DNA from 3 places in the Clostridium sp. TJA032 genome. Region 2 is predicted to be linked to each of the others. Evidence: predicted binding sites of a transcription regulator. Region 2 holds the regulator's gene; each other region holds the start of a gene.
What was found. The regulator Rex, encoded in region 2, represses fermentation and respiration genes when NADH is low (regulators of the CRP and FNR family bind a similar motif). The targets are predictions, from matches to a motif close to ATTGTTAANNNNTTAACAAT.

Region 1 (10,290 bases), on a different contig from region 2:
TCCAGGAATAAGAGCTTCTTTATGTTCTGACACATTTAGTGCTCATGCAACAAGACAACATAATAATGCAAATATTTTAGCTATGGGTGAGAGAGTTGTAGGACCAGGATTAGCTTTAGATATAGTTGACACTTTTTTAAATTCAGAATTTGAAGGTGGAAGACATCAAAAAAGAATAGATAAAATAACAGCTATTGAAGAAAAATATTCAAAATAATATAGAGATTTTAGGAGGAAGATAAAATGAGTAATGTAACAGAAATAACACATCCACTTATACTGCATAAGTTAGCTTTTATAAGAGATAAAAATACAGGGTCTAAGGATTTTAGAGAGTTAGTAAGTGAAGTTTCTATGCTTATGGCTTATGAGGTAACAAGAAATCTTCCTATGGAAGAAATTGATATAGAAACTCCAGTTTGTAAAACTAAATGTAAGGTTTTATCAGGAAAAAAAGTTGCTATAGTTCCAATATTAAGAGCAGGTTTAGGTATGGTAGATGGTATGCTACAACTTATACCAGCTGCAAAAGTAGGACATATAGGTTTATATAGAGATGAGGAAACACTTCAACCTGTAGAATACTTCTGTAAGTTACCACAAGATATAGCAGAAAGAGATGTAATAGTTGTAGATCCAATGTTAGCTACAGGAGGTTCAGCAGCAGATGCTATAACTCTTTTAAAGAAAAGAGGGGCTAAGCAAATAAGACTTATGTGCTTAATTTCTTCACCAGAAGGCATAGAATTTGTTAAAAAAGCTCATCCAGATGTAGATATATATGTAGCTTGTATTGATGAGAAATTAAATGATCATGGATATATTGTTCCTGGATTAGGTGATGCAGGAGATAGACTATTTGGAACAAAATAGTTATAATTTAAATAGCTACTTAAATTTTAAGTAGCTATTAATTATTTTTGGAGGTAAATGATTCATGGAAAAGATAAAAGTTTTAACTATCTTTGGAACAAGACCGGAAGCTATAAAAATGGCTCCACTAGTAAAAGAGTTAGAAAAAAGATCAGAAATAGAGTCAAAGGTTTGCGTAACTGCTCAGCATAGACAAATGCTAGATCAAGTTTTAGAGTTATTTGATATAAAACCTGATTTTGACCTAGACATAATGAAAAATCGTCAAACTCTTACAGGAATAACAAACAGAGTTTTAGAAGGATTAGAAAAAGTATTTATAGAAGAAAAGCCAGATATGATACTTGTTCATGGCGATACTACTACTACTTTCGCAGGTGCTTTAGCAGCATTTTATCAACAAATAAGAGTAGGTCATGTTGAAGCAGGACTTAGAACTTTTGATAAGTATTTCCCATTCCCAGAGGAAATGAATAGAAAATTAACAGGAGCTTTAGCAGATTTACATTTTGCTCCAACTAAAGGTTCAAAGGCTAACCTTTTAAGAGAAGGAATAAATGAAAATGACATAAAAATTACAGGTAATACTGTAATAGATGCTATGGAACATACTGTAGAAGATAACTACGTTTTTGAAAATGACGAATTAAACAAAATAGATTTTAAAAATAAAAAGGTTATAATGATAACTGCTCATAGAAGAGAAAACTGGGGAGAAGGTATAGAAAATATCTGTACAGCTTTAAATAAAATAGTTGAAGAGAACAAAGATGTTGAATTAGTTTATCTTGTTCATTTAAATCCAGTTGTAAAAGATGTAGTTTATAAAAATCTTGATGGAAAAGAAAGAGTTCATCTTTTACCGCCACTTGATACAAAAGAAACTCATAACTTAATGAATAAATGCTTTATGGTTATGACTGATTCAGGTGGACTACAAGAAGAAGCACCGCATTTAGGAAAACCAGTATTAGTTTTAAGAGATGTTACAGAAAGACCAGAAGCTGTTCAATCTGGAACTGTTAAATTAGTTGGTACTGATGTAGACAAAATAGTTGAAGAGGCTAATACTCTTATAAATGATAAAGAAGCTTATATAAAAATGAGTAAAGCTATAAATCCATATGGAGATGGTAAAGCTTCTGAAAGAATAGTTAAAGCTATTTTAAATTATTTTGGAAAAAGTGATGAAGTAGTTGAAGAGTTCGTTAGTAAATAAACTTTGTTAAAAAAATAAATAAATATATTTTCAATAAATGTAAAATATAGACAGATAATTAGAATATTATAGAAATTTTAAAGGTATACTTCTATAATAAAGCTTAATTATCTGTCTTTTTTTTCAAAAAGATAAAAAATAGAGAAAAAGATTGTTTAAAATTTAACAAAAAATATTGAAAGGTAATAATTTTAAAGGTATAATTAAATCAGTTAGAAAAAAAATAAAATTTTGATAATTTTTAACTAAAATGGGAGGTATTTGATATGAGAGAGGTAGTTATTGCAAGTGCAGTAAGAACAGCACTAGGTTCTTTTGGTGGTTCATTAAAGGATGTACCTGCTGTAGATTTAGGAGCTTTAGTTATTAAGGAAGCTTTAAATAGAGCAAATATAAAACCAGAATGTGTAGATGAGGTTTTAATGGGAAATGTAATTCAAGCAGGCTTAGGTCAAAATCCAGCAAGACAAGCTGCTGTAAAAGCTGGTTTACCAGTAGATATTCCTTCAATGACAATTAATAAGGTTTGTGGTTCAGGATTAAGATGTGTAGCATTAGCTGCTCAAATGATAAAAGCAGGTGATGCTGATATTATAGTAGCTGGTGGTATGGAAAATATGTCACAAGGACCTTATATCTTAAGAACAGCAAGATTTGGTCAAAGAATGGGCGATGGAAAAATGGTTGATGCTATGGTTAATGATGCTTTAACAGATGCTTTTAATGGATATCATATGGGTATAACAGCTGAAAACATAGCAGAACAATGGGGAATAACTAGAGAAATGCAAGATGAATTTGCTGCAAATTCTCAAAGAAAAGCAGAAGAAGCTATAAAAGCTGGTAAATTTAAAGATGAAATCGTTCCAGTTGTAATTCCACAAAGAAAGGGAGAACCTATAGTATTTGATACAGATGAGTTCCCTAGATTTGGAACAACAGCTGAAAAGTTAGGAAAACTAAGACCAGCATTTAAAAAAGATGGTACAGTTACAGCAGGTAATGCTTCAGGTATAAATGATGGTGCTGCTGCTTTAGTTGTAATGAGTGCTGAAAAAGCAAAAGAATTAGGAATAACACCTATTTGTAAAATAGTTTCTTATGGTTCAAAGGGATTAGAACCTTCAATAATGGGTTATGGTCCATTCCATGCAACTAAAAAAGCTTTAGAAGGAACAGGATTAACAGTTAATGACCTTGATTTAATAGAAGCAAATGAAGCTTTTGCAGCTCAAAGTTTAGCAGTTGCTAAAGACTTAGAATTTGATATGAGTAAGGTAAATGTAAATGGTGGAGCTATAGCTTTAGGACATCCAGTTGGTGCTTCAGGAGCTAGAATTTTAGTTACATTACTTCATGAAATGATAAAGAGAGATGCTAAAAAAGGTTTAGCAACTCTTTGTATAGGTGGAGGAATGGGAACTGCTCTAATTGTAGAAAGATAATAAGTTTACCATTATTATAATATATATTTTAAAGGTATCATTCTATATAGGATGATACCTTTTTAAATTTTTATTGAATATTTTATGATAAAAGTTAAAAATATACTATATAAATTGCACCTTAATAGTAGAAAAATTTCATATTTAAATTTATACAATTTACTTTAGTTTCTATAAAAATCATGAATAATATTAATAGTAATAGAAAAAAATAGGATTAAAGGTGAGAAATTTGTTTAAATTAAAAAAAAAATATAAAAAAATGTGAATAAATATAAAAGAGGTTATTCAAAACCTTTTAAGTTGTATGCTATATTCTTAATAGTGGTTTAAGAGTTTTTTCACAAAATGCACAATAAAATATGGAATTTCACAATAAAAACTTTTAAAAAAGGATTTCAAAATCGAAAATAGTAATCGGATTTTAACTTGGGGTACTTAGTATTAATTTAAAAATTCGGAAAAATGAAAGTATAAATTCAAAAGACTTCATAAATAATTTGTAAAAGAGAAAATGAGAGTTTTTGAGAGTAAAAATGAAGGAAATAGTTAAAAACACTTTAAAATATAGGAATATTAATAAATACAAGCTAAATTTAAATTTTATTAATATTACATTCGGGAATATAATTAGTAAAGTACATTGCAGAATGATGGAGGTTATATGTGAACGCTAAAATTAAAGGTTTAGTTTTATCCATTAATAAAACTAATGTTTTATTGACAATAGTAGCAACCCTGTTAATTAGTTTTTTTAATTTTAGATTTGGGGTGGCTTTTTTAGTTGGAAGTTTAATTGCAACAATTAACTTTACAGTAAATGCAATTGTAATTAATAAAGTCATAAGTGAAAGAAGAGGAGCTTTTAAAATACAAATAAGCTTCATTTTGAGAATGCTTTTGATTCTTTTATTTACATTATTTTTTATGAGAAATGTTAAGGAATTAGCATTTTACTTAGTAGGATTTATTTTACATCAGATATCAATATTTATTTATACTAAAAGAAATAAGGCCTTATGATAAAAGTAAATAAATATTTATATACATATATAAATTAATACTAAGATAGAAAGGGAGTGATTCCGTGGATATCTTTTCACCAATGTTTACAGTTAAGATTGGTAGTATAAGTATAAGTAGTACAATTATTTTTCAATGGGCAGCTATGCTTGTTATTATAATTTTTGCTATCTTATCAACTAGAAATCTTAAAAAGAAACCTGGTAAGTTACAAGTTGTTTTAGAAACAATCTATCAAACAATTTACAACTTAGTAAAAAGCAACATGGGGGAAAGTTATATTGGTTTTGTGCCTTATATAGGAACTTTAGCAATATTCCTACTAATATTAAACTTTTATGGTTTAATAGGGCTTGCACCTCCTACTCAAGATTTAAGTGTTGCAGTGGCATTAGCAATTACTTCCTTTGTTGTTGTTCATGTTAATGCTATACGTAGATGTCATATTGGAGGATATCTAAAAGGATATTTAAAGCCTTATCCACTAATGTTACCTTTAAACCTAATGGAGAGAATTATTTTCCCAGTATCTCTTGCACTACGTTTATTCGGTAATATGCTAGCGGCTACTCTATTAATTGACTTAATGTATTCAGGTTTAGGTCATATAACTTGGTTTGCACAATTAGGGGTACCAATACTAGCACATGGTTTCTTCGATGTTTTTGATGGAACAATACAAATGATAGTATTTACTATGTTAACTATGGTAAATATTAAAATAATAGCAGATCACTAAGAAAAGTTAAGAAGACAAATCAAAAAACCTTATTTGATTTGAAAAAGGAGGAATTTTTAATGGATATGAAGTTATTAGCAGCAGGTATAGCTGTATTAGCAGGTATAGGAGCAGGTATAGGTATAGGTATTGCGACTGCAGGAGCGTTACAAGCAACTGCAAGACAACCAGAAGCATCAGATAAGATTCAAAGTTTATTCATCATGGGAGCTGGTCTTTCAGAAGCAACAGCTATCTATGGATTAGTTGTATCAATAATCTTATTATTCGTTGCTTAATATCAAATTACGTACTTTTTATTAAGAACTTGTAGTAATTAATAAATAAAGATAATAGAGTTAATATAATTGACTCCGAAGGGAGGCTGTGATTGATATATGGAAATAGATTTTATGAGAATATTAGCTACAATCATTAACTTTATAATATTAATTCTTATATTAAAACATTTTTTCTGGAACAAAATCAAAAAAGCCATCGATGAAAGACAAGAGGCTATAGATGAAACTATCTTAAAAGCCGATGAAGATGCAGAAAAAGCAAGAAGATTAAGATTAGACAATGAAAGAATTCTTAAATCTGCAAAAGAAGAGGGCAGAAAGCTTAGAGAAGAACAGAAAAAAGAAGCTGATAGAATTTATAAAGAAATAGTTGATGATGCTCATAGAGAAGCTGAGGCTATAATAAATAGAGCTAATATTGAAATTCAAAGAGAAGAAGAAAAAGCAAAATACGAATTAAAGCAACAAGTAGTTGATATTTCTGTAATGCTTTCTGAGAAAGCACTTGGAGAATCTATTGACGAATCTAAACATAGAGAATTAATAAATGATTTTATTGAAAAGGTAGGTATCTAATTATGTATGAATATTTAGATCGTAGATATGCCTTAGCTCTATATGAAGTTGCCGAAGAAAAAAATAAAGTTGAAGAGTACATGAATGATTTAAGAGAAATCTGTGATATCATTTATGGAAATAAAGAGTTTTATGAAATAATAAAACATCCTCAAATAAGTACTGTAAGAAAGAAAAAGACTTTTAGAAACATATTTGAAGGAAAAATAGATGAGGATTTACTTTCATTCTTAATGGTTCTTATAGAAAAAGATAGAATACTTTATCTAAGAGAAAAATTAAAAGAAATGGAAAAAATCCATTTAGAGAAAAATAACACCTTACTTGCAGAAGTTAAAAGTGTTATTAAGCTAACAGATGATGAAGTTAAAAGACTTGTAGAAAAGTTAGAAAATAAATACTCAAAGAAAATATTATTAAGACAAGAGATAGATAAGAGTATCATTGGAGGACTTTATGTCAGAGTTGGCGATGATGTTATAGATGGTACTGTTAAATCTAGACTTGATGATATGAAACAGATAATGCTTAAGAGAGAATAGAGGTGAGTCTATGCATATTAAACCAGAAGAAATAACTTCTATAATCAAGAATGAAATAAAAAACTATGAAAAAGAGTTAGAAACTGTTGATTCTGGTACTATCATACAGATAGGTGACGGAGTTGCCAGAGTTTACGGATTAGAGGATTGTATGGAAGGTGAGCTTCTTGAATTCCCTAATCAAGTATTCGGTATGGCTCTTAACTTAGAGCAGGATAACGTTGGTTGTGTTCTTTTAGGTTCTGAAGAAGGAATAAAAGAGGGCGACATCGTTAAAAGAACTGGAAAAATAGTTGAAGTACCAGTAGGTGAGGACTTAATAGGTAGAGTTGTAAATTCATTAGGTCAACCTATAGACGGAAAAGGTCCTATAAAAAATAATGGATACAGAGCTATAGAAATACCAGCACCTGGTATTCTAGAAAGAAGTTCTGTTAATGAGCCTTTACAAACAGGTATTAAAGCAATTGACTCAATGATACCAATAGGTAGAGGACAAAGGGAATTAATTATAGGTGATAGACAAACAGGTAAAACTGCTATAGCTATAGATACTATAATTAACCAAAAAGGTAAAGATGTTATATGTATATATGTTGCTATTGGACAAAAACAATCTACAGTAGCTAACATAGTTAACACTTTAACTGAAGAAGGAGCTATGGATTACTCAATAGTTGTAACAGCATCAGCATCAGAGTCAGCTCCATTACAATACATCGCACCATATTCAGGATGCACAATGGGTGAATACTTCATGAATAAGGGTAAAAATGTATTAATCATATATGATGACTTAAGTAAACATGCAGTTGCTTATAGAACAATGTCACTATTAATTAGAAGACCACCAGGAAGAGAAGCTTATCCAGGGGACGTATTCTACATACATTCAAGATTACTTGAAAGAGCTGCTAAGTTATCAAAAGAAAACGGTGGTGGATCATTAACAGCACTTCCAATAATAGAAACATTAGCAGGAGACGTAACAGCATATATTCCAACAAACGTTATATCAATAACAGATGGACAAATATTCTTAGAAACTGAGTTATTCAACGCAGGACAAAGACCAGCTGTTAACCCTGGTATATCAGTTTCAAGGGTTGGAGGAAATGCTCAAATAAAAGCAATGAAACAAGTTTCAGGTACTTTAAGACTAGAACTTGCTCAATATAGAGAATTAGCATCATTTGCTCAATTTGGTTCAGACCTTGATAAAGATACTCAATCAAGACTTGAAAAAGGTAAGAGACTTATAGAAATCTTAAAACAAGATCAATATAAGCCAATGGCAGTTGAAAAGCAAATTATGATAATATATTCTGCTGTTAACAATTTCTTATTAGATATAAAAGTTTCAGATATTAAGAGATTCGAAAAAGAATTCTTAGAATATATGGATACTCATCACAGAGAAATTGGTAAAGCAATATTAGATAAGAAGGTTTTAGATGATGAATTAAAATCTGCTTTAGAAAGTGCTATAGTAGAATTTAAAAAAATATTCTTAATGTAATAAAAGAGCATAGCTTTTTAATTAAAGCTATGCCCACATTTTTAAGAATGGAGGTGGATCTTAAATGGCAGGTGCAGGACTTTTAGAAATTAAAAGAAGAATAAAAAGTATCACAAACACAAGAAAAATAACAAAAGCTATGGGACTTGTTGCCACTTCTAAGTTAACAAAAGCTAGACAAAAGCTAAATGAAAACAATCAATATTTTAGTAGTCTAGATGAAATTGCTAGAGAATTAATCGGATCATTAAATAGCAATGATAATCCTTTACTTAAACCCAATGATAATCCTAAAAAGTTAATAATTTTATTAGCATCAGACTCAGGATTATGTGGTGGATTTAATGGTAATACTGCAGCTTTTGTAAGAGATCATTATGAAAATAATATTCAAAATATAGAAGCTATAGTAGTTGGAAAAAGAGGTATCCATTATGTTAAGAAAAACAAGATTTCTACTTTAGCAGAATATGTTGATTTAGGAGATACACCAAATATTGGTGATGCATCAACTATAGTAAATAGAGCTGTTAAAGAATTTTTAGATGGAAATTTTGGAGAGGTAAATTTAGTTTATACTAAATTCTTCTCACCTGTTAAGCAAGAGGTTGTTGAGGAAAAACTTTTACCTTTAGATTTAGTTGCAGAAAAAGGAAATGTTTCATTCTCAGTTGAACCAGATGAAGATGAATTAATAGATTCATTAGTTTCATCATACTTAAAAGGTAAATTCATGAATGCTATGTTTAATTCAAAAGCTAGTGAACAAAGTGCTAGAATGCAAGCAATGGACGGAGCAAGTAAAAATGCCGATGATTTATTAAACTCATTAGATGCTAAGTATAACAGAATAAGACAAAGCATAATCACTCAAGAGATATCAGAAATCGTTGGTGGAGCAGAAGCACAAAAATAAGGAGGTACTCAAAATGTCTAATAATATAGGTAAAGTAGTTCAAGTTATTGGACCAGTTGTAGATATAAAATTTGCAAATGATGAACTTCCTAATATATTTAATGCAATACACATAAAAATGGATGATGGAAAAATCTTAGTTTGTGAGGTAGAGCAACACGTAGGAGACGATATAGTTAGAACTATAGCTATGGAAGCTACTGAAGGACTAAGAAGAGGTGTTGACGCTGTTGATACAGGGGCACCTATATCAGTACCAGTTGGTGAATGCGTATTAGGAAGAATATTTAACGTATTAGGTAAACCACTAGATAGTGGAGCTGAAGTTAATCATGAAGAAAAATATCCAATTCATAGACCAGCTCCATCATTTGAAGAACAATCAGTTGTTCCTCAAATGTTTGAAACTGGAATAAAGGTAATAGATCTTTTAGCACCTTATCAAAGAGGTGGTAAGATTGGTCTATTTGGAGGTGCCGGTGTTGGTAAAACAGTTCTTATACAAGAGCTTATAAACAACATAGCTAAAGAGCACGGTGGACTTTCTGTATTTACAGGAGTTGGAGAAAGATCAAGAGAAGGTAATGACCTTTATTATGAAATGAAAGATTCAGGAGTTATAAAAAATACAGCATTAGTATTTGGACAAATGAACGAACCACCTGGAGCAAGAATGAGAGTTGCTTTAACAGGACTTACAATGGCGGAGTACTTCAGAGATCAAGGGCAAGACGTGTTATTATTTATAGATAACATATTCAGATTCTCACAAGCAGGATCTGAGGTTTCAGCTTTATTAGGAAGAATACCATCAGCTGTTGGTTACCAACCAACTCTTGCTACAGAGATGGGTGCTCTTCAAGAGAGAATTACATCAACTACTCATGGATCAATTACATCTGTTCAAGCGGTATACGTACCAGCCGACGACTTAACTGACCCAGCTCCAGCTACAACATTCAACCATCTTGATGCAAAAACAGTTTTATCAAGAAGTATAGCTGAAATAGGTATATATCCAGCAGTTGACCCACTAGATTCTTCATCAAGAATATTAGACCCAAGAGTTGTTGGAGAAGAACACTATGAAGTTGCTTCAAAGGTTAAACATATACTTGAAAGATATAAAGAACTTCAAGATATCATAGCTATCCTTG
Region 2 (10,290 bases):
GAAATCTTTCTGTTACATCTATTTCAGCCGCTATAGGTTTAACTTCATTTTGAGCAAATTCTTTAACCATTTGCTTAACTAATTCTTGTTCTCTTGTTAATTGAAAGTTCATTTTAATTACCCTCCTTAAATCCATACAACCATTTTAAAAATTATTTATTTTTAAAAGTTTTTTCTCTTCTCTCTAAAAAAGCACTCATTCCTTCTTTTTGGTCTTCTGTAGAGAAACATTTTCCGAAATCTCCAGCTTCTATAGCTACAGCTGAATCTATATCAACTTGAATACCTCTATTAATTGCATCTTTACATAACTTAACAGCTATTGGTGCATTATTAGCTATTTTTTTTGCTAAAGTCATTGCTTCCTCCATTAATTTTTCTGGTTCAACAACTTTATCTACTAACCCAATTCTTAAAGCTTCATCAGCTTTTATAATATCTCCTGTATAAATAAGTTCTTTAGCTTTGCCTTGTCCAACTATTCTTGGTAATCTTTGAGTTCCACCAAAACCTGGTGTTATACCTAAACCAACTTCTGGTTGAGCAAATTTAGCTTTTGAAGAAGCTATTCTTATATCACAAGACATAGAAATTTCACATCCACCACCTAAAGCAAAACCATTAATTGCTGCAATGACAGGCTTGTCTAAATTCTCTAATCTTCTAAATACCTTATTTCCTAATAATCCAAATTCTTTACCCTCTTCTTCATTTAAGTCTTTCATTTCTGCTATATCAGCACCTGCAACAAAAGCTTTATCTCCAGCGCCTGTTAAAATAACAACATACAAATCATCATCTTTTTCTATATTTTCTATAGCAGTATTTAAATCTTTTAGTGTCTCTGAGTTTAGTGCATTTAATGCTTTAGGTCTGTTAATTGTTAAAACTCCGATGTTTCCTTGCTTTTCAAAGATTACATTATTTAATTCCATTTTATTTCCTCCCTCATATACCATAGCGGATATACGGTTGTAAATGACTTTTAAAGTAATTTATAACAATATAACCATTATTATCCTAAACTTTCACATAATTAATTGTTAATTTTGTAACAAGCAAAGGCAAAAAAATAATTGAAGTACCCTGTACTTCAATTAAATTATAAAACTTAATAGTAAATTTTTCAATATATTTTTTTGAAAATCTAATACTAATTTTCCATTTTAAACAAATTTTTATAAAATAAATCCAATTTATTTTACGTCATTATGATTTAAAAGATACACTAAAGTCATCATACTTTCGCTTAAATGTACATTCTCAACTTTTACATTTTTAGGAACATTTAAGTCTAAAGGCGCAAAGTTCCATATACCTTTTATTCCACCTTCAACTAAGTCATTACATACCTTTTGTGCATTAGTTCTAGGAACACAAATTATTCCTATTTCTATATCATTTTCTTTCACGAAATCTTTTAAATTTTCAACATCCTGTATCTCAATATCTCTTATTTTTATGCCAAACATTCTTGGATTAGCATCAAAAATACCTTTTAATTTAAAGCCTAATTTATTAAAACTATTGTAATTTGCAATAGCCTGACCTATATTTCCCGCACCGATTATAACTGTATTATAATCTCTATTAAGGCCTAAAATATTTCCTATGTTATTATATAACTCCTTAACATTATAACCATAACCTTGTTGACCAAAATCACCAAAGCAGTTAAGGTCTTGTCTTATTTGAGAAGCTGTAAATCCTATTTTTTCACTTAATTCTTTTGAAGATATTCTATCAACATCATTTTCCATAAGCTCTTGTAAATATCTATGGTATTTAGGCAATCTTTTTACTACAGCCATAGATATGCCTTTTTTCTTTTCCATTTAAATAGCACCTCTTTCTAAAATTTTTATTTTTTTAAAAAGCAATTACTTTTTAGACTATATTCTAAAATCTAATGATAAAATTACAAAATTAACCTTATAAAATATTATCATACCCTAAAAAGTTTGTCTATATTTTAACATTCTTTTGGTTTTACTATGAAAAATATATGTATTTTTGTGTATTCTTTACAAATATTAGAAATTTTTATTTTCTTAATTAATATTATTAAAACTATGTAATCTATAACATATCTATACTTATCTAATAAATTTCTACAAAAAAAATAAGGCTTGCGTGGCTAAAACCCTACGTGCACACAAGCCTATTTAAACATTTCATAATGTTTAATATAAAAGTTTAAGGGAATTATTTACAATCTATACCCTATGCCTGAAAGTATTCTTACCATATTAAGATAGCAAAAAATTTAACCATTGTCAACAACATTAGACAAATTTCACGCTTATAAATTTTTACTCTTTAATATTCTACTTGAATTTAAAACAGCTATTAATGTTACACCTACATCTCCAAATACAGCTTCCCACATATTAGCCATTCCTAAAGCACCAAATATTAAAATTATAACCTTAATACCTAAAGCAAAAATTATATTTTGCCATACAATTGCATTTGTTCTTTTAGCTATTTTTATTGCCTTTATTATCTTACTTGGCTTATCATCCATTATAACTACATCTGCTGCTTCTATAGCTGCATCAGAACCAACACCACCCATAGCTATTCCTATATCAGCCCTAGCTAAAACAGGTGCATCATTTATTCCATCACCAACAAAGGCAATCTTTTTTCCTTTACTTTTATCTTTAAAAATATGTTCTAACTTTTCAACTTTATTTTGAGGAAGTAAACTGCAATAAGCTTTATCAATTCCTAGTTCTTTAGCTACACTATCTCCAACTTTTTCATTATCTCCAGTTAACATTATAGTTTGCTTTACTCCTATTTGCTTCAATCCACTTATAGCTTCTTTAGAATCATCCTTTACTTCATCTGAAATAACTATATATCCTAACTCAGTTTTTTCATTTGCTAAGTAAACAACAGTTCCTATTTCATCTATTTTAGATATTTTTATATTAAACATATCCATTAATTTTGAATTACCAGCTAAAAAGATATCATTGTTAATTTTAACCTTTATTCCTTTACCTGAAATCTCTTCATAATCTGAAATTAAAGATTTATCAACTTTTTCTTTTAGCTCACTAACTATAGACTTAGCAATAGGATGATTTGAATAATACTCTGCATAAGCTCCTAACTTTAATAATTCTTCATCCTTTAAATTGCTTGTACTTTGTACTTTATGAACCTTAAAAGTACCTTTTGTTAAAGTTCCTGTCTTATCAAAAACTATACTCTCTACATTATTTAAAGCTTCTAAGTAATTACTACCCTTTATTAATATACCATTTTTAGATGCTAAACCTATTCCAGCAAAATAACCAAGTGGTATAGATACAACTAATGCACAAGGGCAAGAAACAACTAAAAATATTAAAGCTCTTGAAATCCAAGGAGAAAAACTTTCTCCCATAACTAAAGGAGGTATTATGGCAAGAGCTAAAGCTGAAAATACTACAACTGGTGTATAATATCTTGCAAACTTCGTTATAAATTTCTCTGTTGGTGATTTTTTATTACCTGCATTTTCAACTAAATCTAATATCTTAGAAACTGTAGATTCACCAAAACTTTTTGTTACTTTTATTTTTAATAATCCACTTTTATTTATAGAACCTGCTAAAACTTCATCTTTTTTATCAACTTCCTTTGGAAGTGATTCTCCTGTTAAAGCTGAAACATCAAGAGTTCCTTCTCCTTCTAACACAATACCATCTAGAGGAATTTTTTCACCTGCTCTTACAATTATTGTTGAACCAACACTTACTTTATCTGGTGAAACTTTTTTCTCTTCTCCATTTTCACCTATTAAATTTGCAAAATCTGGTCTTATATTCATTAAATCAGATATAGATTTTCTTGATTTATTTACTGCATAATCTTGGAATAGTTCTCCTACTTCATAAAATAACATTACTGCTACACCCTCTGGGAACTCACCTATGGCAAAAGCCCCAATTGTAGCTATAGACATCAAGAAGTTTTCATCAAAAACTTGTCCTTTTAAAATGTTTTTACATGCTCTTAAAAGAACCTCTCCACCAGCTATAATATAAGCAATACCAAAAATAATAAACTCATAAGTTTTATCTAATTTAACTATCATTCCTATAATAAATAAAGCTAAGGCAATTGCAAGTCTTAATAATTCTTTTTTATCTATATTGCCAGCAATTGAATTATTACTTTCCTTCTTATGAGCATGACTATGACTACCTTCATGACAACATGAATCTTCACAAACATGACTATTATTTTTCATATCACTTTTATTTTTTAAAACTTTTACCTCTGGCTCTAAATCTAAAACTATTTTTTTTATCTTTTCTTCTAGTCCTTCCTTTGAAACACCTTCTTTTGGTGTTACAAGTAAAAGTTTTGTTGAAAAATTAAGTACAGCTTCTTTAACTTCTGGAAGTTTATTAACTTTATCCTCAATTTTCCCTGCACAGTTTGCACAATTTAATCCTTCTAAATAAAGTTTGATATCATTCATTTTAAATACCTCCTTTTCATTAAAATATAATTATTTTATTTTTTCTTTTGAATTATTCTAAAACATGATTTAATCCCTCATTAAATATATGTTTAACATGGTCATCTGCTAAAGAATAAAAAACTACTTTTCCATCTCTTCTAAACTTAACTAATCTAGCTTGTTTTAAAACTCTAAGCTGATGAGAAACAGCTGATTGACTTACTCCTAATAACTCAGCCATATCACATACACACATTTCTCCCTCAAAAAGAGCACATAATATTTTTATTCTTGTTGAATCACCAAAAACCTTAAATATTTCTGCCAATTCATAAAGCACTTCTTCTTTTGGTAAATGTTCCTTAACTTTACGTAGAATATCCTCATGGATATCAAGACAATTACAACTTTCTATTTTATTATTATTCATATACAAGACTCCTATTATTTTTATATATGAGCATCTGTTCATATGTTCATTTTTATTATATGTTAAATTACTAAAAAATGCAATAAAAAAAGACTATATTTTACATATAGTCTTTCACTTCTCTTTTTAAAAATATCTCTATTTCTTTTAAAATATCTTCTTCTCCTACAACAAGTAAGATATCATCTTGTTCAAAAATTATATATGGCCCTGGAGATATTATAAGATTTCCTTTTCTTCTTATAGCAACAATTGTAGCCTTTGTGTTTTGCCAAAATCTTGAATCCGAAATACTCTTTCCTATTAAAAAACATTCCTTTGGCAACTCTACTTCTATAGGAGTTAGTGGATTTGTATGTCTAAGCCTATTAGAATAATCTACTATTTTATCAATCATTTCTCCTATACTTTTTTCTATAGACTTTTTTTCTTCCATTAAAAAATCTATACTTTGTTTTAATGAAGCTACGCTTTCTATAGAATGAAACCTATTTATAAAATCATAAGCATTTTCCCTTGAAATGATAGTTATCCCACTACCCTTACTAGAAGATACTACTTTCATTTCCTCTAAAAGCTTAACAGCTTTTCTTACAGTTTCTGGAGATACATTATAACTACTTGCTAGGGTTGACCTTCCGTGTATCCTTTGCCCTACCTTTATATCATTATTATATATTCTTCCAGCTATATCTAAGGCTATTTGCTTATACATAGGCTCATTTACTTTAATCTCCATATTTATCCCTTTCTATAAAAAATGTTATATTATAATTTTAACATATTTTATTCATTAAAGGAATTTTTTGTATTAAGCTATTGCTGCTGAGTAAACTGCTTTAGTATTAGCAACTATGCTATCATTTATATATCTAACTACACTAATACAAGCAAAGTAAGCATATTTAAGGTCATTTTCATAACTCTCTCTTTTTCTATATAAGCTATGTGCCTCTTCTAAAAATGTTTCAACTGACATTTTTCCCCATATAGTAAAGTATTCCTTAGAAGGAATATATGTTTTAGCAAAGTTAGCTAATTCTTTTTCATACTTAACATGCTTATTCATGCTATGCTTAAATTCCCATCTTTCACTATGAGGAATACAGAAAAAATCACATACAAAATGGCATATAACTCCTAATTCTTGACTAAATCTACTTACTGAAAATTTCTTTTTAAAGTCTTCCATATTAAGAGAAGATAATTCTTTTATCTTATTAACAATCATATCAAAAGATTCATCTAAATAATGTTTTCTTAATTTATACTTTGAAACCATATCTGGCTTTACATTTCCATATATGAAGTTTTTATCACTTATTTTGAAATCTACCTCAACATCTTTTAATATATTTTGCGCAATAAGAATATGAGTGTTCATTAACATAATTTATTACCTCTAATCTTTTAAAAGTTTCTTATTAATATGATATTTCATCTCAATAAGAGTATATTACAAAAACATTTTTTATTTATTAAGTAATTATTAATTAATTATTAATTAATTTTTTATTAATATTATCATAATATTTTTTTCTAATTATACAAATTTACACAAAAAAATAAAAACTAGAAACAGATAATATCTATTTCTAGTATAAAATCTTAATAATTATATTGTCCTACATTTTCACAAAGTCTTATATCTAAAGTATCCTCTGAAAGAGTCTTCTTATAAGAACATAAAAATTCATTTAACTCAGTATCTTGAAGGTCTATATTCTTAGGACTAGTTATAAGAACTTTATTTCCTTCTAATATTAATTCTATATCATTTTTATCATTTCTTATAAAATATGTAGTAACGCTTGAAGTCTTTACTTTTCCTTTATACTTTTCTTGAAAACTTAAAGTTTTTCTTAAGCTTTCATAATCCCCATTTTTTATACCTAAACTACTCATATCTATTCCTAGATTTTTCATTTGTCCTTCAATATCACCCATGTCAAAGCCATACCTTTTTAACATTTCTGTTTGGATATTTAAAAACTTTTCTTGAGAAATATTATTTTCGTTCATATATTTAGTTATCTCTCTTGAAAGGTCTATCATGCTCATCTTACCTTGAGCTACTGAATAATATAAATCATAAATATATGATTCAAACTTATCTATATCTTTATCTCTTGCCTTGTTTTTTAATTCATTAAAATCTACAATTCTATCACTCATAAAACAATACCTCCGTAAAGTTCAAACTTATATTATTACTATAATAACACAAAAATTTATTATTAACATATTATAATGGTTAATTTTACTTATATTTATGTGAAATTTATTTTAAAGAAAATAATTATATAAAAAAATTCTGTATGATAAAACATACAGAATTTTTATAGAATTAACCCTTATAAATAATCTTTAAATTCCTTCTTACTATTAATAGAATTCAATAAATGCTTAATCTCTTGATCTCTTCCTTTATCCATAACTAAAATAACATCTCCAGCATCTACTAAAACCAAATTTTTTATTCCAAAACCTATTATCAATTTTTCCTTACCAAATATAGAACAATTCTCACATTCTTCTAAAAAAACATTTTCTGAACTTCTATTAGTTCCCTTAGGCTCTAAAAATCTTCCTAGAGCTGAAAAAGTTCCTATATCATCCCAAGAAAAATCACATTTTATTACAAAGGATCTTCTTGTTTTTTGCATAACACCAAAATCGATAGATATCCCATCTATTAATGCATATTGATTTTTTATTACCTCTTCTTCATCCTCTTCTCCAATGTGTTGATATATCTCCATTAAATTCTTATACATTCTAGGAATATATTTTTCAATCTCTCTTAATATAACATCAGTACTCTTAATAAAAGTGCAATGCAACAACCGATAATTGGAAACATAGAATTTAACTTATATCAAGAGAAATTAAAGCAATCAATGAAAGAAAAATATTATAAACTTGTAACTGATTATAATATTAGCGAAGAAGAATATATGGAAAATATAGATATATTTATATATGTTCATTATCCATTTACTCTAGATGAGGGATATCTTTCTCCTAAACATTTTAAAACTTTTTGTGGGCTATTTATGATTCCTTACACACTAATAGCAGATGAATATTATTTATTTGTTTTAGGTGACTATGCAAATGATATTTTAAACATACGAAAAGCTTTCAAGTACACTCAAAAAGATTTGGCAAAAAAACTTAATATTAGTCCTGTTGATATTTATAAGTTCGAATCTTACTTAAAATATCCCACAAGATTACAATATAGAAAAATAAGCAAAATAATATAGAAAGCTAGTGGCAAATGCCACTAGCTTTTATAATCTTTTCATCAATAAAATCTAAATTTAATAGATAATATTTTTATTTTAAATTTAGGTAATTAAATGGTTGTAGTATACTGCATCCACTTAATTGCCTAATAAATTTAACTTTTCTTATAAATTATCTCACACTTTTTTTCAAATCATCAAAAGTTAAATTATTTATATCTTCTTTATTTTTTACGACACCAATAAAATTTATATTTTCCATTAAAGATGTATTAAAGCCTTTCCTGTAAAACCTTAGTCTATCTCTTTCCAATATTGGAGTTGGTGCAGTTTTACCTACTCCATCTAATATTAAAATCATATTTTTATTTAATTCACTAACTACATTTATGAATTGACATAATTCACCTATATGCACCTTTCTATCTCCAGTTTTTGAATGTTCTATCTATATAGCTTCATCATTATTTTTAAAATATAAATCTGGATTATAAAACTTGCTATTAAATTTTTCTTTTTTAAAATCGCTTATATCAAATTTTTCTTTGAATTCATTTAGTTTCTCCCATTAAATATCCATTCGTATTCCATAATCTCTAAGCCACTCTTTTCTAACTTCATAATCACTCATTACTGAAGATAATAATTGCCAAAATTCATGAGAATGGTTCATATAATACATATGACACATTTCATGAACAATTATATAGTCTAGAGCTGTTGATTTAGCCATTACACATCTCCAGTTAAATAGTAATTCGTCTTTACTTGTACAACTAGCCCATCTTTTCTTTTGTTCTTTAACTTTTATATCTGTTGGTTTCTTATTAAAAAATTTTTGATAGTATTTTATTCTTTTGGCAACTTGTTCTTCAGTTTTTTCTCTATACCATTCTTCCATAGCCTTTTTTATTATTTCATCATTTTTTTCCTTTACGTAAACATGAAACTTTCCCCTAAATAATTTTACAAATGAATTATTCTGTAAAGTTTCATCTACATGAATTTGTAATGAATAGTTTCTTCCTAGGTACATGAATGATTCGCCATTAACGAATTCTCTTTTAACTTTCTTCTCTTCTATATGTCTAAATTCAAAAAGCTTTTGTACTATCCAAGCTCCTTTTGACTTAACTATTTCCTTAATTTCATCTTCAGAAGTATTCATAGGAGCAACTACTAAAATATTTTTAGGTGGCTCTACAGAAATACTTATCGTTCTTCTATCTCTAAATTCAATTCTGAATTCTATTTCTTTTGTTCCAAATTGTATTTTACTTTTCATATTCTACCTCAGATTTTAATCATTCTGCTTAGAATTATATATAATTAAACTACTTCAAAATGTATCTTAGCTAAGTTTAGAAGTGGTTCCATTATTTTTTCTCTAACATCCCTAGGAATTTTTTTAGCATACTTTTTGATTAGCATAAGCTTTATTCCTCTCTCAACATCATTAGTTTTTGAAGGATTAGTAACCCAGTCAATTCCACTGACATCTTCAACTACAGTTCTAACATCTTTGGCTATTTGTTTAGAAAGTTCTACTGTTTCATCAGATATGTAGCAAGCTTTTTCTTCCTTAGCTATGAATTCTTCGCCACCATCTTCTAAGTATTTTTTTACTACTTTAAAGAACGCAAACTCTTTCTCATCTAGTCCTAAATCACTAGCCTCATTAGCAGCTCCATCTTCAACCTCAGTCTTAATAAACTCATATAATCTTCTTTTTCTTTCAATCCAATCGTTTTTTGTTTCATCTAATATCTTTTGAAGTCTCTCCAATAGTGAAGCATAATAAACTGGATTTTCTTTTCCTCTAATATTTATTGTATGCTTAATTGCATGTTCCATAGCAGATGCTTGAGCCTCATCTGATTTTAGAGTGTTTATCTTACCTTTAAAATCTTTTTCAAATAATGTTATTGGTTCAATCCAACTTCTAACTCCTAGTGATTTTAAATGAGTTTCTATTATTTCTCTAACCTTTTCTCCACAATCAGCAATATCTATGGATTCACTTGGACTAAACTTAGCTTTAGCAGCCGCTCTAATATATGATAGCCATTTCAAATCATTTAATATTTCTGTATCAACATGTGATGGTAAAAGACTTTCAACTGCCCCCGAGAATTTCCTATACA
Region 3 (10,290 bases), on a different contig from region 2:
ATATTCATCTCCTATGTTAAATCCACCTAAAAAAGCAACTTTACTATCTACAATAAGTATTTTTCTATGATTTCTATAATTTATTCTAAGATTTATATATTTAAAAAGTCCAGGGAAAAATACTTTAAATTCTACACCAGCTTCTTTTAATTTATTTATATCTTTTTTATGAATAGAGTTTCCTATAGAATCTACAAGTAATTTTACTTCAACTCCTTCTTTAGCTTTTTTAACTAAGGCATTTAAAAATTTCTTTCCTATATCATCACTTTTAAAAATGTAAAATTCCATATGAATAAATTTTTCAGCATTATTTATTGCATCTAACATATCCTTAAATAAAGGTTTAGCATCAAAAAATAATTCTATATCATTTCTTTGAGTATATGTTGAATTATCATTATTAAAGTTCATTTTTATTAAGTCTTTATATTTTTGAGAAATATCATCTAATTTATAATGAGCCTTAAAGGAATTTAGATATTTTTGTTTTGTTTTATCATCTGATATTTTTCTTTTAAAGTTTTTCTCTTTAGTTATATTTTGTCCAAATAAGATGTAAATTACAAAGCCTATTATAGGTAAGAAGGTTAAGATTAATATCCAAGCCCAAGTAGTTTCAGGGTTTCTTCTTTCAATAAAAATAATAGAAATAATAAAAATAATGTTAATTATAAAAATCGTTGTTAAAAATAAGTGCATAAATCTTCCTCCTTTGTGTTAAGTCTTTACAAGATTAAATAATCTTATAAAGTAATAAATTATCTTACATAAATTTGTTCTAAAAGTTCGTTTATATTTATAGTAGAACTTTCTTTAGTTGAAGCTAAAAGTTTTATTCCTTTATAGCTTATTCTAAGCTTGCTTTTACTGTTTTTTAATTCACTTGCAAATTCCCTTAAGGATACCTTTTGTAAATTCATATTAAAGATGCTTAAAAGAGTAAGATATAAGTACTCTTTATAAAGGTAACTATAATCTTCGTATTCCTTGTAGTTATTCATATAATTACATAAGAATTTAACAAAGTTATCTATATGATTAAAAATTTCTGAAAGCTTGTCTCTATAGATAAACTTAATTGAGTCTATTTTTAAGAAGGCTTTATTTAAAGAGGATAAAATATCTTCTTTTATTTTTGAAACTTCTTCAGAAGAAAAGTTTAAATAAAGATTTAAGTAGGAATCTCTATTTGAAAATATAGTTTCTAAATATCTTATAAAGGAATAAAAATCCTCTCTATTATTACCAGGTTCTATTTGGAAAAGTATTTTAAAAAATAAGTTCCAATGAAAATCATAATTCATTGCATGGGCTAATTTTTTTCCTATAGAATTTGAAAAAGTAGAATCAAAGTTAAGGGAACTTGCCCCTATAGATAATTTATTTTTAAAAGAAATTGAATCTTTAAAAACTTCATTTAACCTAACAGAAGTATTTACAAAGGTATTATAATATTCCTGTGAGGTGTTACAGTTATTTTTTGTAAAAATATAATCTATTATTATATCACAGGCGTTTCTAAAATCTATAGAAATACCTAAATCATTTTTAACCTTAGAAGAATAAATATCGTAAATCATTTTAGATAATAACATTTCTATTCCTTCTTTTTTTAAGCCAACATTATTAGAACTATCCATATGAGTATTTACATGATTAAAAATTGTTAAAAGTTGATTATCTATTAAACAAAGATTATTTTTTATAGAGTTTAATATATTTTTATAAAACTTATCTCCTAAAATCATATTATAATTTTTATAAATTATCTTATGTTCTATTTCACCCCAAAAATTATTTACCATTGATTTTATTTGAAGTTCAAAATTATACTTTTCTCCTTCATTTAAAATAAAACCATCTATTCTGTAAAGTTCAAAACCATTTTTTTGTTTTAGAGGTTGTTTCTCTCTAAGGTCTAAAAAAATATTAGGATTTTGAGCGGAATAAGAAAAACCTTTTTCTCCTGTACAATTAAAAATAGTCTTTAAAAATTTAAAAATATGCTCCTCATCTTCTATAAATCTACATTCTATTCTAACCCCTATTAAGTCAGAAAGATTTTTAAATAAATCCTTAGGGGATTTAAATTTTATGTAATAATTATGCCTTATGATTTTTTCCTTTAAACTAGAGGCTGATTTTACTCTAGTTGATATGTTAAAAAAACCATCACAGGAATTTTCAAGCAGAGAATAGAAAAAATCATCTAATAAATTTGCACTATAGGCTAAATCTTTTTTCATATCCTTAAGTAATTCTAAAGTGCTTTTTGTAAAATCAAAAACTTTTAACTCCAAATTTAAGACACCCTCCTTTATTTATTTTTTAACAAACTTATTATATTTTAATAATACCAACATATAGAAAGTATAACAATAGAGTAATTTTAAATAATAAATATATAGAAGAACTTACAAAAATGAATAAATTCTTAATGAAATATCCTTATAATTAAATAATTATTACTTAAAACTTTTTTTTATAATAAATTGTAAGTAATTTTACCTTTAGATTAATAAATTATGAAAGTGAAAAATAGACTTTGACTTTCTTTGACTTTTATAGTATTATAGTAACAGAAGATAGAAAAAAGAGAATATTGAGGTGATAAAATGAATGCAGATAAAATGACATTAAGAGTACAACAAAGCTTAAACGATGCTTATGAAATAGCAGTTAAATATAATAATCAACAATTAGACGTAATTCACTTATTTTCAGCCTTAGTAAATCAAAAAGATGGCTTAATTCCTAATATATTTGAAAAAATGGGTGTTAATATAGATTCATTAAAGAGAGATATTCATGTTCAAATAGACAGGATGCCTAAGGTATTAGGGGAAGCAGCACAATCTTCAGGAGTTACTGCTACAAGAAGAATAAATGAAGTTTTAATAAAAGCAGAAGAAATTTCAAAGCAATTTGAAGATTCATACATAAGTGTTGAACATGTAATGCTTGCAATTATGGAAATAGATAAAAATGGTGTTATAGGAGAAATTTTAAGAAAGAATAATATAACTAAAGATGCTTTCTTAAAGGTTTTAAGTGAGGTTAGAGGTAGTCAAAGAGTTGACTCACAAGACCCTGAAGGAACTTATGAAGCTTTAGATAAATATGGAACTAACTTAATAGAACTTGTAAAACAACATAAATTAGATCCTGTAATAGGAAGAGATGAAGAAATAAGAAGGGCAGTTAGAATTCTTTCAAGAAAGACAAAAAACAATCCTATCTTAATAGGTGAGCCAGGTGTTGGTAAAACAGCTATAGTTGAAGGATTAGCAGAAAGAATTGTAAGAGGAGATGTTCCTGAAGGATTAAAAGATAAGGTAATTATCTCATTAGACATGGGTGCATTAATAGCTGGTGCTAAGTATAGAGGTGAATTTGAAGAAAGATTAAAAGCTGTTTTAAAAGAAGTTCAAAGCTCAGAAGGAAAAATAATCTTATTCATAGATGAAATTCACACAATAGTAGGTGCTGGTAAAACTGATGGAGCAATGGATGCTGGAAACTTAATAAAACCTATGCTTGCAAGAGGAGAGCTTCATTGTATAGGTGCTACAACTTTTGATGAATATAGACAATATATAGAAAAAGATAAAGCTTTAGAGAGAAGATTCCAACCTGTAATAGTTGAAGAACCAACAGTTGAAGAAACTATATCAATTTTAAGAGGATTAAAAGAAAGATTTGAAATTCATCATGGAATTAGAATTCATGATTCAGCAATAGTAGCTGCTGCAAAACTTTCACATAGATACATTCAAGATAGATATTTACCAGATAAAGCTATAGATTTAATAGATGAAGCTGGTGCTATGATAAGAAGTGAAATAGATTCTCTTCCAACTGAATTAGATATTATAAGAAGAAAAATCTTAATGCTTGAAACTGAAAAAGAAGCTTTATCAAAGGAAAATGATGAAGCATCTAAGGAAAGATTAGTTTCTTTAGAAAAAGAACTTGCAGAGCTTCAAGATAAAAATGATGAGATGACAATTAAGTATGAAAAAGAAAAATCTCATATTTCAGCAATTAGAGATTTAAAAGCTGAATTAGATGAAGCTAGAGGATTAGTTGAGAAATATGAAAGAGAGTACGATTTAAATAAAGTTGCAGAGCTTAAATATGGAAAAATTCCAGAGCTTGAAAGCAAAATAAAAGCACAAGAAGAAAGCATGGAAAAAGATAATGAGAATGCTTTATTAAAAGAAGAAGTTACTGAAAATGAAATTTCAGAAATAATTTCAAAATGGACTGGAATTCCTGTTACAAAATTAGTTGAAAGTGAAAGAGAAAAACTTTTAAGATTAGAAGAAGAATTAAGAGAAAGAGTAATAGGACAAGATGAAGCTACAACTGCAGTTGCAAATGCTGTAATAAGAGCTAGAGCAGGTCTTAAAGATGAAAGAAAACCAATAGGTTCATTTATATTCTTAGGACCTACAGGAGTTGGTAAAACAGAACTTGCTAAAACTTTAGCTAGAAACTTATTTGATAGCGAAGATAATATAGTAAGAATAGATATGTCTGAATATATGGAAAAACATGCAGTATCTAGACTAATAGGACCTCCTCCAGGATATGTAGGATATGAAGAAGGTGGACAATTAACAGAAGCTGTTAGAAGAAATCCATACTCAGTAATATTATTTGATGAAATAGAAAAAGCTCATGATGATGTATTTAACTTATTCCTTCAAATACTAGATGATGGTAGATTAACAGATAACAAAGGTAAAACTGTTGACTTTAAAAATACTATAATAATAATGACTTCTAATATTGGTAGTGGATACTTATTAGAAAACAAATCTAATGAGGGTATAGAAGAAGATATTAGAGAAAATGTTATGAATGAAATGAAATTAAGATTCAAGCCAGAATTCTTAAACAGAGTAGATGACATCATAATGTTTAGACCTTTAAGTAGTGAAGGAATTAAGAAGATTATTGATATCTTCTTAAGAGATGTTGAAAACAGATTAAGAGAAAGAAATATAACTCTTGAAGTAACTGATAGTGCTAAAGAAATATTAGCTGAAGAAGGCTATGATCCTGTATATGGAGCTAGACCATTAAAGAGATATATAAGCAATGTCTTAGAAACTGAAATAGCTAAGAAGATAATTGCAGGAGAAATTTATGATGGTTCAGTTGCTTTAATAAATGGAGTAGATGGAAAGATTATAGTTTCTAGAAAATAAAATAATTTGAAAAAAGTAGTATCTAACTAGATACTACTTTTTTAATTTATTTTTAATAAAATGATAATAAAGAACGAATTAATAAAAAAATGCCTTAAAATTTACAAAATTTAAATAAAATATTGTAGAAAATTGAAAAAAATATGGTTATAATATTTAAAAAAAACGGAAGTAAAAATTAAAAGAAAAAAACCAAAAAGGAGAGATGAAATTGGCACTTATAGGAATAGTAATCGTAATAATAGGTTTTGCACTTAAATTTGACACTATAGCAGTTGTTTTAGTGGCAGGATTAGCTACAGGTTTAGTTGCAGATATGAGTTTTGTTGAAATATTAGATAAATTAGGTTCTACTTTTGTAAGTCAAAGACATATGACTTTGTTTATGTTAACTTTACCTGTTATAGGAATGTGTGAAAGATTTGGATTAAAAGAAAGAGCAATAACTTTAATTAAAAATATGAAAAACATGTCAACAGGAAAACTTTTAAGTTGTTACTTATTTATTAGAGAAGTAGGTTCTGCCGTTTCTTTAAGATTAAGTGGACAAGCTCAATTTATAAGACCTCTTATAAATCCAATGGCTCAAGGAGCAGCTGTTAGCAAGTATGGTAAAGTAGATGAAAAAAGCGAAGACTTAATAAAAGGTACTGCAGCAGCTATGGATAACTATGGAAACTTCTTTGGACAAAATGTATTCTTAGCAAGTTCTGGTGTTTTACTAATAGCAGGAACTTTACAAGAATTAGGATATGGGGTTACTACTTTAGAAATAGCAAAGGCATCTGTACCAATTGCTGTAATAGCCCTTATTTTAGGAGTTTTACAAAATAGAATTTTAGATAAGAAATTAAGAAAAAACTTATCTAAAAAAGATGAAGTATAAATAAAGAGGTGATACTAAAATGAATATGGAGATGATTTCTAATGCCCTGTTAGAATTCTTTTATATATTAGTTGGTCTTTTAATGTTAAATACAGCAATTTACACTTTAAAAGACAAAAATCATAAAACAAGAATAGGTACTGCAATATTTTGGACTATATTATCAATTATCTTTATAGCAGGAGGAGTTATGCCACCTGTTTTAGTAGGTGCTTTACTTTTAGTTATAGGAGTATTAACAGCAAGTAAAAAGGTTAATATAGGAAACTTAAAAATGCCTAATGTAAAGTTTGCAGAAAATGAAGCTAAGAAATTAAAGAATAAAATTTTCTTACCATCTATTGTAATAGCTTTAGGTTCTTTATTAATTGCACAATTTACAAGTTTATCAGGAACTGTTGCTATAGGAATAGCTTCAGTTGCAGCTGTAATAACTAGTTTCTTAGTTTTAAAAGCTAAACCTAAAAATTTAGTAGAAGATAGTAATAGAATGGTACAATCAGTAGGTTCTACTAGTATATTACCACAGCTTTTAGCAGCTTTAGGAACAGTATTTACAGCAGCTGGAGTTGGTGATGTTATATCTTCTGGTATATCAAACTTTATTCCAGAGGGACATATATTAGCTGGAGTTACAGCTTATTGTGTAGGTATGGCAGTATTTACTATGATAATGGGTAATGCTTTTGCAGCTTTTTCAGTAATAACTGTTGGTATAGGATTACCATTTGTATTTGCTCAAGGAGCTAATGTAGCTATAGCAGGAGCTTTAGCTTTAACAGCAGGATATTGTGGAACATTACTTACACCAATGGCAGCAAACTTTAATGTAATGCCAGCTGCTTTATTAGAAACAAAAGATAAGAACGTAGTTATTAAATGTCAAAGTTTATTTGCTATAATTTTATTAATTGTACATATTGCTTTAATGTATTTCTTAGCATTTTAAATTAGATTTAATTAAAATTTAAGGAGTTGATAAGAATGAAAATATTAATTACAGGTTTCGATCCTTTTGGAGGAGAAAGTGTAAACCCAGCTTTAGAAGCAGTAAAAATGTTACCTGATACAATAGAAGGAGCAGAAATTCACAAATTAGAAATACCTACAGTTTTTAGAAAATCTTTAGAAAAAATAGAAGAAAAAATAAAGGAAATAAATCCAGAGGTAGTTATATCTATAGGACAAGCTGGTGGAAGATTTGGAATAACTCCAGAGAGAGTAGCTATAAATATAGATGATGCTAGAATAGAAGATAATGAAAAAAATCAACCAATAGATATTCCTATATATGAAGATGGAGAAATGGCTTATTTTAGTAATTTACCAGTAAAAGCTATGGTTCAAGAGATGATTAAAAATGGAATACCTGCTTCTTTATCTAATACTGCAGGAACTTTTGTATGCAATCATGTTATGTATGGTGTTTTATATTTAGTTGATAAAAAATATAAAAACATAAGAGCTGGATTTATCCATGTTCCATATATTCCATCACAGGTTGTAAATAAGCCTAATACACCTTCTATGGCTATTTCAGATATAGCAAAAGGATTAGAACTAGCTATAAAAGCTATAGTTTTAAATGAAGAAGACATTAAGGTTTTAGGAGGTGCTATTTGCTAATGTTAGAACCTAGGATAAGAAGAAAAATTTTTGTTTATGGAAGTTTAAGAACAGGGTTTTTCAACTATGAAAAGTACTTAAAGGGTAAGGTTATAAAAAGCGAATTAGGAAGAGTGAAGGGAACTTTATATCATATGCCTAAAAAGGGATATCCAGCTTTAGTTCAAGGAGATGGATTTGTTTATGGAGAAGTTATGACCATATTAGACTATGAAAAAACTATAGAAGATATGGATGTTATGGAAGGATATTTAGGACCTTTAAATGAAAATAATGAGTATAATAGAGTAGAAATGGATGTAGAAATTTTAGGAAAGAATTCTCCTGAAAAATGCTATGTTTATTACTATAACAGAGATAAGGAAGAGGATTTTAAAAAGGATAGCATTTTAATTGAAGATGGAAATTGGAGAAACTTTATGATTAATAAGGCATCCTAAATAAAAAAAAGAGGTAAGTATATGCTTACCTCTTTTTTTATTTTATTATTTCATTGATTGCTCGTATTTTTCTACCATTCTTTTAACCATTTCTCCACCAACACTACCGCATTGTTTTGAACTAAGGTCTCCATTATAGTCTGAGAATGGTACACCCATTTCATTTGCTACCTCATTTTTAAATTTTGATAAACCATTTTTTGCTTCTGGAACTAAATGTTGCGCCATTTTAAATTCCTCCTTTTAAGTTTAATAAGATTTTTTTAAGGTTAAGAATTTCTTTACCTTACACCCTTATAATGTGCAAATTCTTTATATTATAATCTATAAACTTATAACCATAAAAGGAGTAAAAAAGATTTAGTTCTACTTTTTTCCTAGATAAAAGATTAAAATTAAATAAAGATATTTTAATAATAAAAATTAGCGTATAGATTAAAAACTATACGCTAAAATATGTTTCTTTATCTTAAAATTTTCTTAACTCCTAAAACAACAGGAATTGAAATTAAAGCAGATATAAAAGCTTCTGGAATACCATTTGTTATTCCGATACCTGCTAAGGTTACTTTTGCTACAGTTTCAGAAATTCCTAAAGCTGCGGCATATCTTTCTAAATAAAATATATATGTTAAACCAAGAACTCCTACTGTATTTATTAGTGTTCCAACAACAGCTGAAACCCCTATAGATAAAGCTTCTTCTTTATTTTTATGTTTAAACTTAAACATTAAAATTAAGCTTCCTAAAAAGAATACTATACCAATTATAGCAGCTATAGTTGGTGATTTAATTAAAGCATAAGAGCTTATGAATAAAAGTATTCCTAGTAAAAATGAACTTACAATTGTTGTAAGTTTTAGATTCTTTTTAGAACCTCTAATCATAAAAATATAAACATAGTAGCTAACAACTCCTATGAGAATTCTAGGAAGTAGGGCTATAATTGGATTCCAAAACATAAAGCTAGTTGGCGTTGGAGCCATAAAAGCTTGATACATAGAAAATAAACCAAAGACTAAGCCTATTAATCCTCCTACAATAGGTCCTTCAACAATAGCTCCTATTATAACAGGAATATGCATAATAGTAGCTCTAACAGGTGGAACGTTTATAAATCCTAATCCTGTTAATCCTAGAAATATTGATATACCAGAGAGCATACCAACAACTACTAGTTTTCTTGTTCTACGTCTAGTTTGATAGACTGCATTCATTTTCTCTCCTCCGTTCTTATTCCCAAAAGGGATATAATTCGGTTTTATTAAGTTTTAACCGTAAAAATTAGTTCAGCTTCTAAAAGAATACCGACATTGATATTTTAACACTAAATTTTCAATTAATTCAAGAAAAAAAGGAAAAAATATGGAAATTAATGATAGATTAAAAATAACAATGGCTTATATAAAGAGGTTAAAGAGATAAATTAACAATTTTCTGACAATTTGTGAAAAAGAATAACTTTCGAATATAAAATTATTTTAATAAAAAAATTAAAGTAACAATTGATTTTTAAAAAGATAAACTATATAATATAAATTAAAATTCAATATGTTCGGATGAAGGTAATGGGAGAGTGATATTTTATATCCACCGAAGAGGGAAATCTTTCAGGTATTAGGACCGTTACTGGACGAGCCTCTGGAGAGACTCTTTTAAAAAAAGAGCACCGAAGGAGCAAGGTCAAATTTTTTGGCTGAAACTCTCAGGTAAAAGGACAGAGGATAAGGTTAGTTACTTAAATTTTTTAAGTATCCTTATTCTCCTCCGCAAATTTAAATTTAAGGAGGATTTTTTTATGGAAAACTTATTAAATCAAATTGACAATTTAGTATGGGGAGTACCACTTCTTATGCTACTTGTAGGTACAGGAATATACCTGACTATAAGGTTAAAATTATTACAAATATTAAAATTACCACTAGCTTTAAAGTATGTATTTAAAAAAGATGATGAAATTTCTTCTAATGCAGAGGGAGATGTTTCAAGTTTTGGAGCTTTATGTACAGCTCTTTCAGCAACTATAGGAACAGGAAATATAGTTGGAGTTGCAACGGCTATAAAAGCAGGAGGACCTGGTGCTTTATTTTGGATGTGGGTAGCTGCTTTTTTTGGAATG

Region 1: a site for Rex is predicted at 2,243-2,262, ahead of AC4FRL_RS06925 (acetyl-CoA C-acetyltransferase). Genes of this name have one in related genera too.
Region 3: a site for Rex is predicted at 5,268-5,287, ahead of AC4FRL_RS03410 (DUF969 domain-containing protein). Genes of this name have one in related genera too.

What each region holds. Positions count from the first base shown of each region.
Region 1 covers NZ_JBZEFB010000001.1:1,484,924-1,495,213, reverse strand. The annotation lists gene rpiB (ribose 5-phosphate isomerase B) at 1-217, shown strand, start outside; gene upp (uracil phosphoribosyltransferase) at 244-873, shown strand; gene wecB (non-hydrolyzing UDP-N-acetylglucosamine 2-epimerase) at 938-2,092, shown strand; gene AC4FRL_RS06925 (acetyl-CoA C-acetyltransferase) at 2,359-3,537, shown strand; gene AC4FRL_RS06920 (ATP synthase subunit I) at 4,204-4,560, shown strand; gene AC4FRL_RS06915 (F0F1 ATP synthase subunit A) at 4,625-5,299, shown strand; gene atpE (ATP synthase F0 subunit C) at 5,359-5,577, shown strand; gene AC4FRL_RS06905 (F0F1 ATP synthase subunit B) at 5,677-6,156, shown strand; gene AC4FRL_RS06900 (F0F1 ATP synthase subunit delta) at 6,159-6,698, shown strand; gene atpA (F0F1 ATP synthase subunit alpha) at 6,709-8,217, shown strand; gene atpG (ATP synthase F1 subunit gamma) at 8,282-9,133, shown strand; gene atpD (F0F1 ATP synthase subunit beta) at 9,147-10,290, shown strand, end outside.
Region 2 covers NZ_JBZEFB010000003.1:42,508-52,797, forward strand. The annotation lists gene AC4FRL_RS08475 (acyl-CoA dehydrogenase) at 1-112, opposite strand, end outside; gene AC4FRL_RS08480 (short-chain-enoyl-CoA hydratase) at 153-935, opposite strand; gene AC4FRL_RS08485 (redox-sensing transcriptional repressor Rex) at 1,197-1,835, opposite strand; gene AC4FRL_RS08490 (heavy metal translocating P-type ATPase) at 2,303-4,483, opposite strand; gene AC4FRL_RS08495 (ArsR/SmtB family transcription factor) at 4,536-4,895, opposite strand; gene AC4FRL_RS08500 (cation:proton antiporter regulatory subunit) at 4,996-5,634, opposite strand; gene AC4FRL_RS08505 (zinc dependent phospholipase C family protein) at 5,707-6,285, opposite strand; gene AC4FRL_RS08510 (DUF3867 domain-containing protein) at 6,504-7,070, opposite strand; partial or broken gene AC4FRL_RS08515 (mannose-1-phosphate guanylyltransferase) at 7,250-7,726, opposite strand; gene AC4FRL_RS08520 (helix-turn-helix domain-containing protein) at 7,733-8,164, shown strand; gene AC4FRL_RS08525 (hypothetical protein) at 8,319-8,564, opposite strand; gene AC4FRL_RS08530 (M48 family metallopeptidase) at 8,715-9,431, opposite strand; gene AC4FRL_RS08535 (type I restriction endonuclease subunit R) at 9,476-10,290, opposite strand, start outside.
Region 3 covers NZ_JBZEFB010000001.1:749,270-759,559, reverse strand. The annotation lists gene cls (cardiolipin synthase) at 1-702, opposite strand, end outside; gene AC4FRL_RS03420 (GTP pyrophosphokinase) at 762-2,303, opposite strand; gene clpB (ATP-dependent chaperone ClpB) at 2,619-5,219, shown strand; gene AC4FRL_RS03410 (DUF969 domain-containing protein) at 5,431-6,105, shown strand; gene AC4FRL_RS03405 (DUF979 domain-containing protein) at 6,125-7,054, shown strand; gene pcp (pyroglutamyl-peptidase I) at 7,090-7,731, shown strand; gene AC4FRL_RS03395 (gamma-glutamylcyclotransferase family protein) at 7,731-8,171, shown strand; gene AC4FRL_RS03390 (alpha/beta-type small acid-soluble spore protein) at 8,217-8,399, opposite strand; gene AC4FRL_RS03385 (ECF transporter S component) at 8,636-9,388, opposite strand; glycine riboswitch at 9,731-9,807, shown strand; glycine riboswitch at 9,810-9,895, shown strand; gene AC4FRL_RS03380 (alanine/glycine:cation symporter family protein) at 9,970-10,290, shown strand, end outside.